Regions from separate parts of the Streptomyces arenae genome, predicted to be linked through region 3. Evidence: riboswitches for the same ligand, from Rfam matches in the RefSeq annotation. Region 3 holds a riboswitch; each other region holds the start of a gene.

Region 1 (4,462 bases), on a different contig from region 3:
GGCGGATCGCCGTCGCCCAACTCCCGGACGCGCGCGTGCAGATCACCGGCGGCGCCGGCTACGACGACTCGGGCCTGCTGACGCTGGCCGAGGGCGAGTCGTACACCAGTCCCGTCTTCGCGGCCCTCTGGTCCGACGGCGGCTTCGGCGGGGCCAGCCGCGCCTGGCACGCCTACCAGCGGGCGTACGTCATCCCGGACGCCGACCGGGACCGGCCGGTGCTGTTCAACTCCTGGGAGGCCACCACCTTCGACATCTCCGAGGAGCAGCAGGCCACCCTCGCCCGGCGGGCCGCCGCGATCGGCGTCGAACTGTTCGTGGTGGACGACGGCTGGTTCGGCGCCCGTACCAGCGACCACGCCGGTCTCGGCGACTGGACGCCCAACCCGGACCGCTTCCCGAAGGGCCTGAAGCCGCTCGGCGACTACGTGCACGCCCTGGGGATGCAGTTCGGCATCTGGGTGGAGCCCGAGATGGTCAACGCGGACAGCGACCTGTACCGCGCGCACCCCGACTGGGTGCAGTACCAGCAGGGGCGGAAGCGGACGGAACTGCGCAACCAGCTCGTCCTCAACCTCGCCCGCGAGGACGTCCAGGAGTACCTCTGGGAGCAGCTCGACGCCCTGCTGTCCAGCGCCCCGATCGACTACGTCAAGTGGGACTTCAACCGCTGCTTCACCGACGCGGGCTGGCCGGGCGAGCCCTACCCGCAGCGCCTGTGGGTGGACCACGTGCGCGGGCTGTACGCCCTGCTCGACCGGATCCGCGCGGCCCATCCGAACGTAGCCATCGAGTCCTGCTCCGGCGGTGGCGGCCGGATCGACCTCGGCATCATGAGCCGTACCGACGAGGTGTGGACCTCCGACAACACCGACCCGCTGGACCGGCTCGCCATCCAGCACGGCTTCAGCCAGATCCACCCCGCCCGGGTGATGTCCGCCTGGGTCACCGACAGCCCGAACCACCAGCTCAACGACCGGGTCAGCAGCCTGCGGTTCCGGTTCGTCAGTTCCATGGCGGGGGCGCTCGGGGTCGGCGGCGACCTCTCGAAGTGGACCGAGGAGGAGCTAGCCGAGGCCGGCCGCTGGGTGGAGCTGTACAAGGAGATCCGGCCGCTGGTGCAGCGCGGCGACCAGTTCCGGCTGCGGCCGCCGACGGGCGGGCTCAGCGCGGTGCAGTACACCCTGGGCGACGAGACCGCCGTCCTCGCCTGGCTCCAGGCGCAGAGCTACGGCGAACCCGCGCCCGCGCTGCGGCTGCGGGGCCTCGACCCGACGGCGTCGTACGAATGCCGCGAAACGGGCGAAGTGCACCGGGGTGCCGTCCTGTTGCACCACGGACTGCGTACCGGCCTCAAGGGCGACCTGGACGCGACGGTCATCCGACTCCGCCGCATCTGATCCTTCTGCCCGAATTAACCGCTTAATCACAACTCGCTCTGGAATAAGAGGACGTGGCGTGACGTGCGTGAGGAGCGTCATATCCGTGACCGTCCGTCGCGCGTCATGTCCACGTAATTCCGGTGCTTTTCCTGGGGAATCGGTAATAGGGGAAAGATCGGAATCCACGGAGGGTGACGGGGAATTCCGGTAAAGGATCACGGGGCACCGGGACGGCGGGAACCGTTCGCTTGTCCGCGTGCGTCCTGCTCGCTTACGTTCGCCACGCATCCGGACGGAACGCCTAATCCTGCCGCCGCCCGGAGTCCCCACACACTCACCCGTGCCCGGCAGGAGCGGGGGACCCACCAGGTACGACCGCCTGTTCCGGTTCCCGGGACGGCCAGGGGTGCAGCGACGCAGCGATGCGTGGCCGGGCAGCTCCAGCCCGAACCCGACAGCTCACCTCGCAGGCGCCGGAGAGGAACGCGCCATGCCCGCGAAGGGTAAGCACCGCCGTCCCAGGCCCCAGCGCCTCACTCGTTCGATGGCCGTCGCCGGAACCGGCGGCGCCGCGCTGGCCCTGCCGCTCATGGGGGCCACCGGCGCCCACGCGGCCACCCCGCAGTCCATTTCCGCGCGGGCCCCGCAGTCGATACCGGCCGCCGAGAAGGCGGCCGTGAAGCAGGCGACGGCGAAGCGGTCCGCCACCGCGCGGGCCGCGCACCGCACCTACACCGTGGTGCCCGGCGACTACCTCTCGAAGATCGCCCGTGACCAGGACGTCAGCGGTGGCTGGCACCGGCTCTACGCCGACAACCGGCAGGCCGTCGGCGACAACCCCTCGCTGATCCACCCCGGCCTCAAGCTCGTCCTCGGCGGCCGCGGCGCCACGGCGTCCGGCGCGACGGACTCCGGCACCCGGCAGGGGACCCGGTCGTCCACCCCCTCGCCGGCGTCCACGTCGGATGGGTCCACGTCGACCGCGTCCACGGCGACCGCCTCCGGCTTCACCCTCCCGGTCAGCGGGGCCGCCGTCGGCACCGGCTACCACGTGTCCGGCAGCATGTGGTCCAGCGGCTACCACACGGGCGTCGACTTCGTCGTCCCGACCGGCACCCCCGTGAAGGCCGTCGGCGAAGGCACGGTCGTCACGGCCGGCTGGGGCGGCGCCTACGGCAACCAGGTCGTCATCCGGCTCGCCGACGGCTACTACGCCCAGTACGGCCACCTCTCCGCGCTCTCCGTCTCGGCCGGCCAGACCGTGACCGCGGGCCAGCAGATCGGCCTCTCCGGCGCGACCGGCAACGTGACCGGCCCGCACCTCCACTTCGAGATCCGCACCACCCCCGACTACGGCTCGGACGTGGACCCGGTCGGCTACCTCCGCTCGAAGGGCCTCGCCGTCGGCTGACGGGCGCCCACTGGTCTGACACGCACTCCGAAGGCCGGACCCCCGATCCCCGGGTCCGGCCTTCGGTATGTCCATCTCGTGGCGCGGACGTGCCAGGTGTCGACAGCGGAGCTCCGGCGACGGCACAGTGATCTCCGTTGGGTGAAAGCGCTTTCCGACCTCCTCGTCACGCCGGAAGGAACCTGCCGTATGACGACCACCCGCCGAGCCTTCGGAGCTCTGGCCGCCGGAGCCGCGCTCGCGGCCCTCGCCCCCGCCCCGCCCGCGAGTGCCGCACCCCGGCACCGCCGCCTGCTCGCCCACGACGACTTCCGCCACGGCCTGGGCCAGTGGTCGGTGGAACTGGAACAGGGCGGAACGGTCGCCGCGACGGACGGGATCCTCGAGGTCGACGTGCCCGCCGGGGCGACGATCTGGTTCCGGCGCCGGCTCGAAGGGCCGTACGTCCTGGAGTACACCGCCACACCGGTCTCGGCGGGCGGCCCCGACGACCGCGTCTCCGACCTCAACAACTTCTGGAACGCCACCGACGTGCGCTCCCCGGACGACCTGTTCGCCACCCCGCGGCACGGCGCGCTCGCCGAGTACGACTACCTCACGACGTACTACGCCGGCTACGGCGCCAACTACAACACCACGACCCGGCTGCGCCGTTACGTCGGCGAGCCCGGCGTCCGGCCGCTGGTCTACGACTACACCGAGCCGCTGCTCGTGCCGAACGAACCCAACCACGTCCGGATCGTCTCCGACGGCCCGGTGGTCCGCTGGTGGAACAACCGGCGGCTGGTGTTCGACTACACCGACCCGCAGCCGTACACGGGTGGGCACTTCGCCTTCCGGACCACCTGGAGCCACTTTCTGATCAGCGACTTCCGGGTCTGGGGATCATCGCGTCAACGTCCTTGACCGGAGCCTTATTCCGGGCTTGGCAAAGTATTTAAAAGTGTCTTATCTCACCGATCGTCAACCCCTTATTACGGTCGCGTAGGTCACAGTCAAAGGTGAATCATGGTCCGATGTGGCAGACGATTCGAAGAGTGACAACGCATCAGTGATCGGGTCGTACGTGGCGCTGGGGGACAGCTTCAGCGAGGGCGTCGGCGACCCGGGGCCGGACGGGGCGATGGTCGGCTGGGCCGACCGGTTCGCGGTACTGCTGTCGGACCGGCGGCCCGAGGGCGACTTCGCGTACACCAACCTCGCCGTCCGCGGGAAACTCCTCGACCAGATCGTGGCGGACCAGGTGCCGCAGGCCCTGGAACTCGCCCCGGATCTGGTCTCCTTCTGCGCGGGCGGCAACGACATCATCCGTCCCGGCACCGACCCGGACGAGGTGGCCGAGCGGTTCGAGCGGGCCGTGGTCCGGCTGACCGGGGCCGCCGGCACGGTCATGGTGACCACCGGGTTCGACACCCGCAACGTGCCCGTGCTCAAGCATCTGCGCGGCAAGATCGCCACCTACAACGGCCATGTCCGGGCCATCGCCGACCGGTACGGCTGCCCGGTGCTCGACCTGTGGTCCCTGAAGACCGTGCAGGACCGGCGGGCCTGGGACGACGACCGGCTGCACCTGTCACCCGAGGGTCACACGCGCGTGGCGCTGCGCGCCGGTCAGGTGCTCGGCCTGGAGATCCCGGCCGACCCCGACCAGCCGTGGCCCCCGCTGCCG
Region 2 (4,462 bases), on a different contig from region 3:
CGGTCGAGGAGACCCTCCTGGACCACCACGAGAGCTGGCGCGCGCGGCGGCGGAGGGTCTGACCCCGGGGCCCGTCCCGCTCAGGCGGGGCGGACCACCCGGTGGATCGCGGACTCCCCGGCGTTGTAGATCGACTCCTCGCGGATGGACGCCCCCGGGCTCGGCGCGTGGATCATCGTGCCGCCACCCGCGTAGATCCCGACGTGGCTGTCGTCGTCGAAGAAGAAGATCAGGTCACCGGGCTCGACGGCGGCCAGCGTCATCGGGGTGCCGGCCAGGGTCTGCTCCGCCGCGGTGCGCGGCAGCGTGACGCCGGCGGCGCGCCAGGCGGCCTGGGTCAGGCTGGAGCAGTCGTACGACTCCGGTCCGGTCGCCCCCCAGACACACGGCCGCCCGATCTGCGCCCGCGCGAACTCCAGCGCCTTCATGGCCTTGCCGGGCTCGGCCACGGCCCCGGTCCGGCCGAAGACCCCGGCGTCGGCGTAGGCGGCGGCAGCCGGAGCGGCGACCATCGCCGGCGCAGGAGCGGCAGGAACCGGAGCGGCGCCGACGGCAGCCGCACCGGCCATGTCCATCAAGGGCGCGGCCATCTCCATCGGGGGCGCGGCCATCGTCACGGGAGGCGCCGTCATGGCCATGGGGGGCGCGGGCAGCGTCATGGGAGGCGCCGTCATGGCCATGGAGGGCGCGGGCATCTCCATCTGGGGCGCGGCCATGGCCATCGGAGGCGCCGTCATGGCGATGGAGGGCGCGGACATGGCCATGGGAGCCGCGGCCATCTCCATCGGGGGTGCGGTCATGGCGATGGAGGGCGCGGCCATTTCCATCGCGGGCGCGGGCATCGCCATGGGGGCGGCGCCCATCGGTGCGGCGGACGTGGCCATCGCCATCGGCGCGGTGGTCATCGCGGTGGGCGGTGTCATCGCCATGGGAGCGCCGGCCATCGTCATGGGGGGCGCGGCCATCGCGGGCTGGGCCGGTGGCATCGGTGCGGGCATCGGTGCCTGGGGTGCGGTCATCGCCGCCGCGGCGGCGTAGGCGGTCGCCCCGGGCGCCAGGCCGGCGCCGTAGGCGCCCATGCCCGTCTCGGCCATGGGTGCCATGGGTGCCGCGGCGTAGGCACCCGTACCGGGGGCGGCCGGCGGTACGGCGGGCATCACCGCGGTGGGGGCGGCGATCGCCGTCTCGTAGGAGCCGGCGGGGTAGGCATAGCCCTCGGGGGCCGGTTGCGCGGCGTAGGCGGCGGCGTACGCGGCGGCATCCGGCGACATGGCCTGGAACGCGCCGGTGTCCACCGGTGCCGGCGCGGGCGCGGCCGTCGGGAAGGCGCCCGTGTTCATGGGCGCGGCGGTGGGGAAGGTGCCGGTGCCGACCGGTGCGGCGGTGGGGAAGGTGCCGGTGCCGGCGGGTGCGGCGGTCGGCATGGCGCCCGAGTCGGTCCCGGACGGCATCGGGAAGGTCCCCGTGGCACCCGGCGTCATGATGCGGAAGGAGCCGGTGTCCGCCGGTGCCGGGGCCGTGGCCGGGCCCGGGTCCATCGGTGTCACGGCCGGGAAGGTGCCGGTGGCGCCCGGCGTCATGATGCGGAAGGCGCCGCTGTCCGTCATCGGGTCCGTGGCGCCCGGGGTCATGACGCGGTAGCCGCCGGTGTCCGCGGTCGGGGGCATGGCCTGGGCCGCCGCGCCCGCGCCCGGGGTCATGACGCGGAAGGAGCCGGTGTCCGTCGGGGGCACGGCGGGGAACGCGCCGGTGTCCGGCGCGTTCATCGCCGGCAGCACACCCGTGGCGGCCAGGACGCCGGAGTCCGTGCGCTGGGCGGGGATGCCACCGATGCCCGTCTGCCACTCCTGCGCCGGGACCTGTGCCTCGGGCACGGGCCACGGGTTCCCGGCCTCCTGGGCGGGCTGCGGAACGGGACCGGGCCGGACGGCCGGGGCTTCGGGCGCCGCGGCGGATCCCGCCGTCAGCTCCAGCTTCGGGCGCTCCGCCGGGAGTTCGCGGACGACCTCGACGTCACTCTGCCCGGACGGCCCCGCGGGCAGCGCGGGCCGGGCCGGGCCGCCGCCCTCCAGCTGGCTGAGCAGGTCGGCGGCCATCGCGCTGACGGGCCGTCGCGGGCCCGAACGGTCGGGCATCCGGTCGGTCGGCAGCGCGGCCGGAACGCTCGGCCCCAGCTTCGCGCGGGCCCCCTCGAACCACTCCCGGGCGATGTTGTCGAGGCCCGGGTCGTCGCGGCGCGTCCGCTTGAACAGCGGGACACCGCGTGACCGGGACCCCCCGTTCATCGCGCGTGTGGCGTTGTAGTTCCCGGTGGCGTTCTCGGCCCGGTCGTAGAGGCTGTTGATCCGCTGTCGAACCTCGTCACGGCTCTCGGACGCCATGGGGGTCGTGCTCCTTCCGTACTCCGCCTACCGGGTTAGCTGTCGGGTTCGGGCGTGGAACGGAATCCGGAAGGTATGCCCTACGGCCGCTGCCCTCGCGAGCAGCCGGCCGATTCACCCCAGTGGTCGGTTGGGTCCCCGGCTCCGGATTCGCCTCGTGAGGCCCGGACTCGGCGGAGGCCGCGCGGCCCGACGGGATTCGCCGGGGGGAGCCGAGCGGCTTAAACGTCAACTTAGCCAACTTGTGTCACTCGTGTGAAGGTTGACGTGCGTAATGTCCGATACGTATTTGTGATGTTCGTCGTACTGCTCGGAACGTGACTGTGAGGGACGGGAGTTCGGGCGTTGACCGATCACAGCCGGACGACCACCAGGGCGGTGTCGTCGGTGGCCCCCTCCGGTGCCAGCAGTTCCCGCAGCACGGCGTCGGCGAGGTCCTCCGGGTTCGACTCGCGGTGCGCGGTGAGCGATCGGGCGAGCCGGCACAGCCCGGTGTCGATGTCCTCGCGGCGCCGCTCGATCAGTCCGTCGGTATAGAGGACGAGCGTCGCGCCGTCCTCGAACGTGGTGACGGACTGGGGGCGTGGCATCGGGTCGGGCCGGGCGTCGAGCGGGGGATCGGTGGCCCGGTCGAGGAACTCCACCCCGCCGTCGGTGTGCAGCAGGGCGGGCGGCGGGTGTCCGGCGCTGCTGTAGGTGACCGTGTGCCGGGAGAAGTCGACGAACGCCGTGACCGCCGTGGCCGACTCGGCGCCGTCCACCACGTGCGCGTACCGGCCCAGCACGTCGAGTGCCTGGGCCGGGCCGGCGGCGACCCGGGAGGCCGCCGTCAGGGCGCTGCGCAACTGCCCCATCACACAGGCCGCCGCGAGCCCGTGGCCGACCACGTCGCCCACCGAGACGCCGACGCGGTCGCCGCCCACCAGGTCGACCAGGTCGTACCAGTCGCCGCACACGTTCAGCCCGCCCGTCGAGGGCCGGTAGCGCACGGCCGCCCGGTGCCGCCCCAGCCGCCCCGGTGCGGGGAGCATCGCCTCCTGGAGGGCGACGGCCACCTGGCGTTCCTGGGCGTGCGCCTGCCGCAACCGTTCGTTGACCTCCTGCAACTCGCCCGCGCGCCGGTACAGTTCGCCCTCCAGGAGCTGCGCCTGCCCGTCACCCGCGGCCCGGCGGGCCCGGATCAGCTCGGTGACCTCCTCGACCCGGTGCACCAGCAGGACGACCTTGCCGTCCGGGTCCAGGATCGGGACGTTCACCGGGCTCCAGTAGCGCTCGTCCCAGTGCCCGGGCCGGTCGGTGTCCTGCACGTCGTACCGCTGGAGGGCCATCGTGTCCCGCTCCCCGGTGGCGAGGACCCGGCGCAGTGAGCACTCCAGATTGCGCATGCCGGTGGCGGCGGAGTCGTCGGGGTTGTCGGGGAACACGTCGAACAGGTACCGGCCGACCACGTCCTCGCGCCTGCGTCCGGCCATGCGCAGGAACTCCGCGTTGGCGTCCGCGTACACCAGGTCGGGGGTCAGCAGTGCCACCATCCCGGGCAGGTGCTGGAAGACCGTCGCGTAGTCGATCTCCGCATCGATCATGACCGGGCCACCTCCCCGCCGGTTTCGAACCAGTTTCGCACGAAAAGTGAGAATTGTGCCGGTGGTCCTGTCCTTCCTCCGGTTGCGCTCCGTGTCCGGACAGTCACCCGGGAGGCCTCTTTCTGTGAGGTCGCCGTGAATTTCTGGTGCTGTTGAACACGGTTGTGCCGCGGTCCGTATGGGGCGGGGGATTTCCATGCCCGGCCGCCCACGACCACGCAGGGGTATGACCGTGAGTTCGACCTTGAGACGCAACAGGCGCAGACGCCCGACCGGCGCACGACGCGCGACCTTCGCAGCGGTCGCCCTCATGCTCGGCGGGGGAGGCCTGGTCGCGGTGAACGTCTACGCCTCGGCCACCGAGGGCGGCTGGGACCAGTCAGCACATGGCCAGACCGCCCAGGTGCTGTCCGCGCCCACGGTCTACTGCCCCGACGTCGGCAGCCGGCTGACGGACGTGCCCGACGGGGCCCGCGCCGAGGTCGACGGCGAACTCGC
Region 3 (4,462 bases):
GGCTTCCTCACCCAGATGAAGGCGATGGGCCAGGGCACGGCCCGGTTCGTCCCCGGGATGCTGCACGGCGCGTTCACCATGCTCGCCACCGGCGTGGTCCTGGTCGGCCTCAACGAGGCCGACGGCCATCACGTCAACACCATCAAGATCGGCGTGAAACTCGCCCTGCTGATCGTGATCCTCGGGCTCGTCTACGTGAAACGTGACGACGAGAAGGTGGAGAAGGGGGCCTTCGCGCTGGTGGGCGCGCTGACCATGGTGAACGTCTTCATCGCCGTGCTGTGGACGTGATCCTCGCCGGCCATCCCGCTCAGGACGCCTTCCCGAGGGCGGCGCGGGTCGTCAGCACCGCCCCGGCGGCCACCGCGAGCCACGCCGCCACCGCGACCCACACCAGCACCCGGCCCAGCCCGTCCAGCCACGGCAGGCAGACGGCCGCGACCGACAGCGTCGCCGCCGCCGTCATCCCCATCGGGAACACCGTCGCCCAGCGCCGCACGTCGTAGCGCGGCCGGGGCCTGACCACCTCCGCGGCCAGCAGCACGACGTACCAGGCCAGGTCCAGGATCAGCAGCGCGACCGAGACCGTGCGCAGGACGCCACGGTCGTCGTCGTTCCACAGGTACAGCCGCGCGCTGTCGGCGGCCAGCAGCTTCGCCCCGGCCAGCGCGGAGATCGCGAGCGCGCCGCCGGCCACCCACTGGTCGCCGGGCCCCTCTACGACCTGCCGCCACACGAAATGGGGCACCGCGAGGCCGTACAGGGCCAGCCCCAGCCAGAACAGCACCAGCGCCAAGTGTGCGAGCCACGCCGTGCTCAGGGCCGCCGCCAGCGTCGCGCCGAGCACGGCGAGCCCCTCGGTGGCCACACAGCCCAGGAACACGGCACCGGGCATGCGGCCCCTCCAGTGCCGTACGACGAGGACGAGCAACGGCGGCCACAGCACTGCCGCCAGCGCCAGCAGTGCCTCGGCGAGGGGCTGCCGGCCGAGCAGCGAGAACCGCGTCCCCAGCACGGTCGTGGCGGCCACCGCGGTGAGCGCGCCCGGTGTCCGCGCCTCCGTCAGCCACCGCGGACGGTCCAGGGTCAGCCGCAGGACGAAGTTCGCGGCCAGCCCCACCCAGGCCACGCAGGCCAGCACCAGCGCGATCCGGGACAGGGTCTCCGCCCCCGCCTGACGCAGCCCCACCGAGACGATGCCGGTGGCCAGCACGGCGGCCCCGGCCGCCGGCGGGCGCTGCGCCCACCAGGCGCGGACGGGTGAGATGCCGGACATGGTGCCGATGCTAAGGAGCACCAACCGCCGTGCGAGCGGGCCACGCGCGCGGGACCCGCGAAATACGCGCGGGCAGTGGGAGGGGGGTGGTTCAGGCCGGTCGCACCACGCTGTGGATGATCGACTCGCCGCCGTAGTAGATCGACTCCTCCCGGACGTACGCGCCGGGCTTGGGGGCGTGGATCATCATGCCGTTCCCGATGTAGATGCCGACGTGGCTGACGTCGTCGTAGAAGAAGACCAGGTCGCCGGGCTGGGCGTCGGCGAGGGAGACGGTCGTGCCGGCGTTCACCTGGTCGTAGGTGGTGCGCGGCAGGGAGACACCCGCGGCCTTCCAGGCGGCCTGGGAGAGGCCGGAGCAGTCGTAGGAGCCGGGACCGGTCGCACCCCAGACGTACGGCTTGCCGATCTGCGCACGGGCGAAGGCGATCGCCTTGGCGGCCTTCGTGGCGTACGCGGAGCCGGAGGAGGACGACGACGATGACGACGAGGACGACGATGACGACGACGAGGACGTGGAGCCGCTCGAGGACGTCGACGAGGTGTCCTGCTCGGCTGCGGCCGCCGCCTGCTGCTTCGCGAGTTCCGCCGCCTTGCGGGCCGCCTCCTCCTGCTTCTTCTTCTCGATCTGCGCGAGCCGCGCCTTCTCCTCGGCCGTCAGCTTCGACAGCAGCTGCCGCGCGGAGGCCAGTTTCGTCTGGACGGTCGCCTTGGCGGTCTTCAGGTCGTCCTGTGTCTCGGTCAGCGACTCGAGGTTCCGGGCGGCCTCCTGCCGCTTCCTCATGGTCGCCGACTGCTGGGTGACGTAGTCGTCGACCGCGTCCTTCTGGCGCGAGGTCAGCCGGTTCATCAGCTGCGACTGGTCGAAGTAGTCCTGCGGGTCGTTCGCGAGCAGGAAGGTCGCCGTCTGGGGGACCTCGGTCCCGGTCCGGTACTGCGCGGCGGCGAACGACCCCAGTTCCTCGCGCGCCTTGTTCAGCCGGTCCGTGCGCCTGGCCACGTCGTCGAGCATGGAGTCGACGCGCTGGCGCTGCTTGCCGGTCTTCTCCTTGGCCGCGTCGTACTTCTCGGTCGCCGACTCCGCCTGCCGGTAGAGGTCGTCGACCTTCTTCTCCACCTCCTCCAGGCTCGGCCTGCCGTCCTCGGAGGGCGCCGCGTTGGCCGTCTGGGAGAGCAGGGCCACGGAGGTGAGGGCGGCGGTGGCCAGGGCGGGGGTGCGTATGCCTGCTACGCGCGTTGCGGAGGGGCGGGACTTCCGGTGCGACGCCAACGGAGGCGACTCCTTCCAGTGCTCCGCCTACCGAGTTAGCTGTCGGGTTCGGGCGGGTGGGTCGGAAGGGTTGCCCTACGGTGCGTCCCCCGGAGGGGCAGCGGGACCGATTCACCCCAAGGTCGGTGTGGGTCCCCGGCTCCGGATGCGCGGCGGCGCCCCGGACTCGGCGGAGGCCGCGCGGCCCGGCGACGTTCGCCGGTGAGGTCGTGCGGCCTGCCCGGCACGCTAGCCAACTCGTGTGCTCCGTGTGAAGGTTGATGTGCGATATGCCCGATACATTTTCGTGACCTGAGCGTTGCGTCTCCAGTCATGCGCCCGGTTTGTCGCGGCGTACGGCATCTTGCCCGGAATCACCCAACGTGACGGGGTGGATTCCGTCGGTGGCGGGGGCGAGTTTCCGGGGCGGGGACCGGTTGTCGGTGGCGCGCCCTAGACTCGGAGAGCGATGAGCAGCCTCTTTGACGACAGCTTCCTGGCGAGCCTCCAGCCCCCGCGCGGCCACGAGGAGGAACCCCCGCCGCCGCCCGAGGACGAGCACGGACCGGAGCCGGTTCCGGACGACCTGTTCGGCGGGCGGTTCGACGTGCCCCCGGACCGGGACGCCTACTACCGCGACGGCGCCGCCCGCCCGGCCCTGGACGCGGCCGCGCTCCTGGAGGGGCTGAACGAGAACCAGCGGGCGGCCGTGGTGCACGCCGGTTCCCCGCTGCTCATCGTGGCCGGCGCCGGTTCCGGCAAGACGCGGGTGCTCACCCACCGCATCGCCCACCTGCTGGGCGAGCGCGGGGTACACCCGGGCCAGATCCTCGCGATCACCTTCACGAACAAGGCCGCGGGCGAGATGAAGGAGCGCGTCGAGCAGCTCGTCGGCCCGCGCGCGAACGCGATGTGGGTGATGACCTTCCACAGCGCGTGCGTGCGGATCCTCCGCAGGGAGAGCAAGAAGCTCGGCTTCACCTCCTCCTTCTCGATCTACGACGCGGCCGACTCCAAGCGCCTGATGGCCCTGGTCTGCCGCGACCTGGACCTCGACCCCAAGCGGTACCCGCCGAAGTCCTTCAGCGCCCAGGTCAGCAACCTGAAGAACGAACTGGTCGACGAGGAGGACTTCGCCGCCCGCGCGAGTGACGGCTTCGAGAAGACCCTCGCCCAGGCCTACGCCATGTACCAGTCGCGGCTGCGCGAGGCGAACGCCCTCGACTTCGACGACCTGATCATGACGACGGTCAACCTGCTGCGTGCCTTCCCGGACGTCGCCGAGCACTACCGCCGCCGCTTCCGGCACGTCCTGGTCGACGAGTACCAGGACACCAACCACGCCCAGTACGCGCTGGTGCGCGAGCTGGTCGGGACCGGTACGCACGATGAGGACACCCCGCCCGGCGAGCACGACCTGCCCCCCGCCGAGCTGTGCGTCGTCGGTGACGCCGACCAGTCGATCTACGCCTTCCGGGGCGCGACGATCCGCAACATCCTCCAGTTCGAGGAGGACTACCCGAACGCGACGACGATCCTGCTGGAGCAGAACTACCGCTCCACGCAGACGATCCTCTCCGCCGCCAACGCGGTCATCGAGCGCAACGAGTCCCGCCGCCCCAAGAACCTGTGGACCAACGCGGGCGCGGGCGCGCAGATCACCGGCTACGTCGCCGACACCGAGCACGACGAGGCCCAGTTCGTCGCCGAGGAGATAGACCGTCTGACGGACGCGGGCGAGGCCAAGGCGGGCGATGTCGCCGTCTTCTACCGCACCAACGCGCAGTCCCGGGTCTTCGAGGAGATCTTCATCCGCGTCGGCCTGCCCTACAAGGTCGTCGGCGGCGTCCGCTTCTACGAGCGCAAGGAGGTCCGGGACGTCCTCGCCTATCTGCGGGTGCTGGCCAACCCGGAGGACTCCGTCCCGCTGCGCCGGA
Region 4 (4,462 bases), on a different contig from region 3:
CGGCGCCCCCGTCGAACCAGAGTCCGAGCCGCCGCACCTCCTCGACGTACAACGCGCCCCCGGCCGGGTCCTCCGGGCAGTTGCCCAGCATCTCGAAGCCGTCGAGAGGTCAGCACGCGGAGTACCAGCGCGCCTCGCCCGGATCCGCCAGACGTCTTTCGGCCTCGTACTGGCGCTTGATGTCGTGACCGATCGCCACATACGGCCTGCGTTTGTCGTTCTCGACACGCCAGATATGGAACGACAGCGCGCAGATCTCGGTCCGCAGCTCCACCGGGAACCACTGCAGCACCCCCGGTCGACGTCTCCCGGAGATACGCCCGCGGACCTCCCGTCCCGCCCGTCACCACGACCGCCCCCGTCGGCTCGGTGCCACCAGATCACCGCGAACGTGACCGGCCACCCTGACAACGCCCCATCACCGAGGCGGCGGGCGCCACTTGAGGCCGAAACGCACAGTGAGTCCCTGGGGCGTGCTGTCCGTATTCTCTGATCATGGTCGCACCCTCCCCGTACTCACTGATCGCCACCGACCTGGACGGCACGCTGCTGCGCGCCGACGACACCCTCTCGGACCGGTCGCTCGCCGCGCTCGCGCGGGCCGGCCTGGCTGGCGCCACGCACCTCGTGGTGACCGGCCGCCCCGCGCCGAGAGTGCGCCCGCTCCTCGACGACCTCGGCTGCACGGGACTCGCGGTCTGCGGCCAGGGCGCGCAGGTGTACGACGCCGGCACGCACCGTCTGCTGTGGTCGGTCACCCTGGACCGGGAGCTGGCGGAGACCGCGCTCGGCAAGATCGAGGCGGAGGTCGGCCAGGTGTACGCGGCGGTCGACCAGGACGGCGTGGACGGGCTCACGCTCATCGAACCGGGCTACCTGATGCCCCACCCCACGCTGCCCGCGCTGCGCGTCGACCGGCGTGACGACCTGTGGTGCGCGCCCATCAGCAAGGTGCTGCTGCGCCACCAGGCCCTGTCCGACGACGAACTGGCGGCGACCGCGCGCGCGGTGGTGGGTTCGCTGGCGACGGTCACCATGTCGGGTCCGGGGACCGTGGAACTCCAGCCGTGCGGGGTGACCAAGGCGACCGGTCTCGCGCTGGCCGCCGATCATCTGGGGCTGAGCCCAGACGGGGCCATCGCCTTCGGTGACATGCCCAACGACATCCCGATGTTCGACTGGGCCGCCCACGGGGTGGCGATGGCCAACGCGCACCCCGAACTCAGGGCGAGGGCCGACGAGATCACCACGTCGAACGAGGACGACGGCATCGCCGTCGTCCTCGAAAGACTCTTCGCTTGATACGGGGCGTCGGTCAGTACGCGCCGTAGACGTTGTCGATGGAGCCGTACCGCGCGGCGGCGTAGTTGCACGCGGCGGTGATGTTCGCGACCGGGTCGTAGATGTCGAACGACGTGCCGGCCACGTGGTAGGCGTTGAACGTCGGGTCGATCACCTGGAGCAGGCCCTTGGAGGGGATGCCGGCGGCGGCGTTGGAGTCCCAGAGGTTGATGGCCCTCGGGTTGCCGGAGGACTCGCGGATCACGTTCCGGTAGATGCCGTTGTAGGAGCCCGGGATGCTCTTCTCGCGCATGATCGCGAGCGATTCGCGGATCCAGCCGTCGAGGTTGTTCGGGTACCCGGCGGGCGTCGTCGAGACCGTCGGCGTGGTGGCGGGAGTGGCGGCCGAGGCGGCGGTCGCGCCGATGAGCGGAAGGGCGAGCACCGCGGCGCCGGTACCGACGGCGGCGAGCGTGCGGGCGATGCGGGTGCGGCGGAGCTGGGCGGCAGCAGGCATGGCGTGTTTCCTCTCCGTCGCCTGCGAGGTGAGCTGTCGGGTTCGGGCTCGGGGAGTGCCCGGCCGCGCCGCCCGAAGGCGATGCGACTTCACCCCTAGCCGTTCCGGAAACGACGTCGGTCGATGACGTCGGCCGCCCGGTCCGGCGACTTACCTGGGTCCCCCGCTCCTGCCGTACGAATGAACTCGTCGATGGGTTAAGACGGGCGGCGGCAGGATTCGGCGTCCGCCCGGCGAGCGGGAACGTATGCGAGAGCACATGTCCGGAACAAGGGGTGGATTCACACAACACACCGATTGACCTTGGTCTGAGGCGTATGGGGCACTTGATCCTTTGCGGTCGCCAAGCTCCAACTGGCGCACAGGGAAAGGAAAGGAAGGGTCACCTCGGCGCGCTTGCGGCATATGGCCCCGAGTGACCTACTTCACGAAACCGCAATTGCGGTAAAACGGACATGAGGGATTGATGGAATGCGTCCGCGGTATCTCGTTGCGGCTTGTGAAGTGGTCCGCGGTGCACTGGATTTCCAGGGATTGTCCAAATTGTCGTATTCGATTTGGATTGGGATTCTCGGGAGCGATTCGACCGTTCCAGGCTCGTTTGCGCCGCCCCTTTCGCCGCCTCGAGGGCTTCGGACGTGTGCGTGTGTCATCGGCCGTGCCTGACTGATGTGTTGACGGATGCGCGCGCCAAGGTCATGGAACAGGCTGGGAGTTGCGGTGCGAGGTCGCGCGTGATCCTGGTCACCCGGACGGGGGACGGGGCGTCGCCGCAGGTGTCTCGGCCCACCGCCTCGACGGGAGGGGAATGGGGTCGCCCCGCGCGCGCCCGCGCGAGGGCGAGGGGGTAGGTGTGAGGTGCCCCCGTTCGGGCACGGGTGTCCCGACGGCTTCGGTGTGCGGCGAAGGGGGTGCGCCCGGGCGGGTGACATCGGCTGAGGGGGACGTGGGCGGGACACGACGTAAGCCGTGATCCGGGACAAGCGCCCATGGTTCCTGTTAAGTCAGTGGATATCGGGTCGTATCAGCTGATCAAAAACATACCGGTCGTGATCCGATAGCGCCCGGGGTGTAACCGTGGGCGCTATCGGTGATCGAAACCTGACCGGATACGCTGACTTGAGTGAGGGCAGCGACCTATCGACAAACCGTGTAATCGCCAGTAGACACCAGCAGACAGGAGATCCCTCGTGACCGTCGTCGGGCCGTTCGGGCTGAGCGTGCGGGACCAGGCTCTGGAAGCCGATGTCCAGGCCGGATTGACGGCTGTCGAGGAAGGCTTGCTAGAGGCCACCAAGAGCGAGGTCCCGTTCATCACGGAGGCCGCACAGCACCTCGTGCGGGCCGGTGGGAAGCGGTTCCGGCCGCTGCTGGTGATGCTCGCGGCACAGTTCGGTGACCCCTACGCGCCCGGTGTCGTGCCGTCGGCCGTCGTCGTCGAGCTGACCCACCTCGCCACCCTGTACCACGACGACGTCATGGACGAGGCCTCCGTGCGGCGCGGTGTCGACAGCGCCAACACCCGCTGGGGCAACTCCGTCGCCGTCCTCACCGGTGACTTCCTGTTCGCCCGTGCCTCGCAGATCCTCGCCGACCTCGGGCCCGAGGCGGTCCGGGTCCAGGCCCTCGCGTTCGAGCGGCTGGTGACCGGCCAGATCCTGGAGACCGCGGGCCCGTCGGACGGGCGCGACCCGGTCGACCACTACCTCGACGTCCTCGGCGGCAAGACGGGCTCCCTGGTGGCTGTCTCCTGCCGCTTCGGCGCGATGATGTCCGGCGCCGACGAGACGGTCGTGGACGTCCTCACCCAGTACGGCGAACGGCTCGGCGTCGCCTTCCAGCTCGCCGACGACGTCCTGGACATCGCCTCCGACTCGCACGCGTCCGGGAAGACCCCCGGCACGGACCTGCGGGAGGGCGTCCCCACGCTGCCCGTGCTGCGGCTGCGGGAGCGGGCGGCCCGGCTGGGGCTGGCCGAGGACATCGCCCTGTGCGAGCTGCTGGACGCCGACCTGACCGACGACGCCCGGCACGCGCAGGCGCTGGCCGGTCTGCGGGCGAATCCGGCGCTGGAGGAGGCAAGGCGGGACGCCGTCCGGTACGCGGAGGAGGCGCGGGCCGCGCTGGCGCCGCTGCCTGAGTGCGACCCGAAGGCCGCGCTGGTGGAGCTGTGCGACGCGGTGGTGCACCGGGCCGGCTAGGTCCGCGGGTCTTCGAGTGAGCCCGTGAGTGACCAGTCGACAGTGACCTACGTCACATGCCTGGACTGAGTCCAATCTGCGACTCGTTCCGTACCTCTTCCCAGAAGCTGACGCAGGGGGCGTCGGCTGACACAGGGGGAGAAAACGGAATCATGGTCGTCAACGCCACGCGTCGCACGAGTCTCGTCGTCGCCGCCGTCACCGTGACCGCACTCGGCGCTGCCGTCGTCCCGGCGGCAGCCGCCACCAGCCACCGTTCCGACCGTTCCACCGGCTCCGTCGTCCTCGCCGCCAGTCTGCGCGGCGCCGACGAGGTGCCCGTCGCCGGCAAACCCGCCGTCGGGGACAAGGACGGCGCCGCACTGGAGTTCATCCAGGTCAAGGGGGACAAGGTGACCGTCGCCGTGACCTGGCGCGGCACCGGCAGGCCCACCGATCTGCACATCCACCAGGGCGCCAAGGG

What was found. Region 3 has a riboswitch for cyclic di-AMP ahead of MB828_RS21335 (NlpC/P60 family protein). Riboswitches for the same ligand answer to the same signal wherever they lie in the genome.
Region 1: it holds a riboswitch for cyclic di-AMP, as region 3 does, so the genes downstream of both, MB828_RS35570 (M23 family metallopeptidase) here and MB828_RS21335 (NlpC/P60 family protein) in region 3, are expected to answer to the same signal.
Region 2: it holds a riboswitch for cyclic di-AMP, as region 3 does, so the genes downstream of both, MB828_RS30745 (C40 family peptidase) here and MB828_RS21335 (NlpC/P60 family protein) in region 3, are expected to answer to the same signal.
Region 4: it holds a riboswitch for cyclic di-AMP, as region 3 does, so the genes downstream of both, MB828_RS03315 (transglycosylase SLT domain-containing protein) here and MB828_RS21335 (NlpC/P60 family protein) in region 3, are expected to answer to the same signal.

The regions. Positions count from the first base shown of each region.
Region 1 covers NZ_JAKQYH010000072.1:299,485-303,946, reverse strand. The annotation lists gene MB828_RS35575 (alpha-galactosidase) at 1-1,400, shown strand, start outside; cyclic di-AMP (ydaO/yuaA leader) riboswitch at 1,708-1,868, shown strand; gene MB828_RS35570 (M23 family metallopeptidase) at 1,873-2,793, shown strand; gene MB828_RS35565 (DUF6250 domain-containing protein) at 2,983-3,699, shown strand; gene MB828_RS35560 (SGNH/GDSL hydrolase family protein) at 3,845-4,462, shown strand, end outside.
Region 2 covers NZ_JAKQYH010000066.1:83,836-88,297, forward strand. The annotation lists gene MB828_RS30740 (NAD-dependent epimerase/dehydratase family protein) at 1-62, shown strand, start outside; gene MB828_RS30745 (C40 family peptidase) at 81-2,381, opposite strand; cyclic di-AMP (ydaO/yuaA leader) riboswitch at 2,390-2,547, opposite strand; gene MB828_RS30750 (PP2C family protein-serine/threonine phosphatase) at 2,735-3,964, opposite strand; gene MB828_RS30755 (DUF1996 domain-containing protein) at 4,209-4,462, shown strand, end outside.
Region 3 covers NZ_JAKQYH010000048.1:20,049-24,510, reverse strand. The annotation lists gene MB828_RS21345 (hypothetical protein) at 1-291, shown strand, start outside; gene MB828_RS21340 (tellurite resistance/C4-dicarboxylate transporter family protein) at 311-1,276, opposite strand; gene MB828_RS21335 (NlpC/P60 family protein) at 1,368-2,546, opposite strand; cyclic di-AMP (ydaO/yuaA leader) riboswitch at 2,554-2,711, opposite strand; gene pcrA (DNA helicase PcrA) at 2,995-4,462, shown strand, end outside.
Region 4 covers NZ_JAKQYH010000006.1:102,288-106,749, reverse strand. The annotation lists gene MB828_RS03330 (hypothetical protein) at 1-91, opposite strand, end outside; gene MB828_RS03325 (hypothetical protein) at 110-292, opposite strand; gene MB828_RS03320 (HAD family hydrolase) at 496-1,302, shown strand; gene MB828_RS03315 (transglycosylase SLT domain-containing protein) at 1,316-1,798, opposite strand; cyclic di-AMP (ydaO/yuaA leader) riboswitch at 1,802-2,000, opposite strand; gene MB828_RS03310 (polyprenyl synthetase family protein) at 2,989-3,999, shown strand; gene MB828_RS03305 (CHRD domain-containing protein) at 4,152-4,462, shown strand, end outside.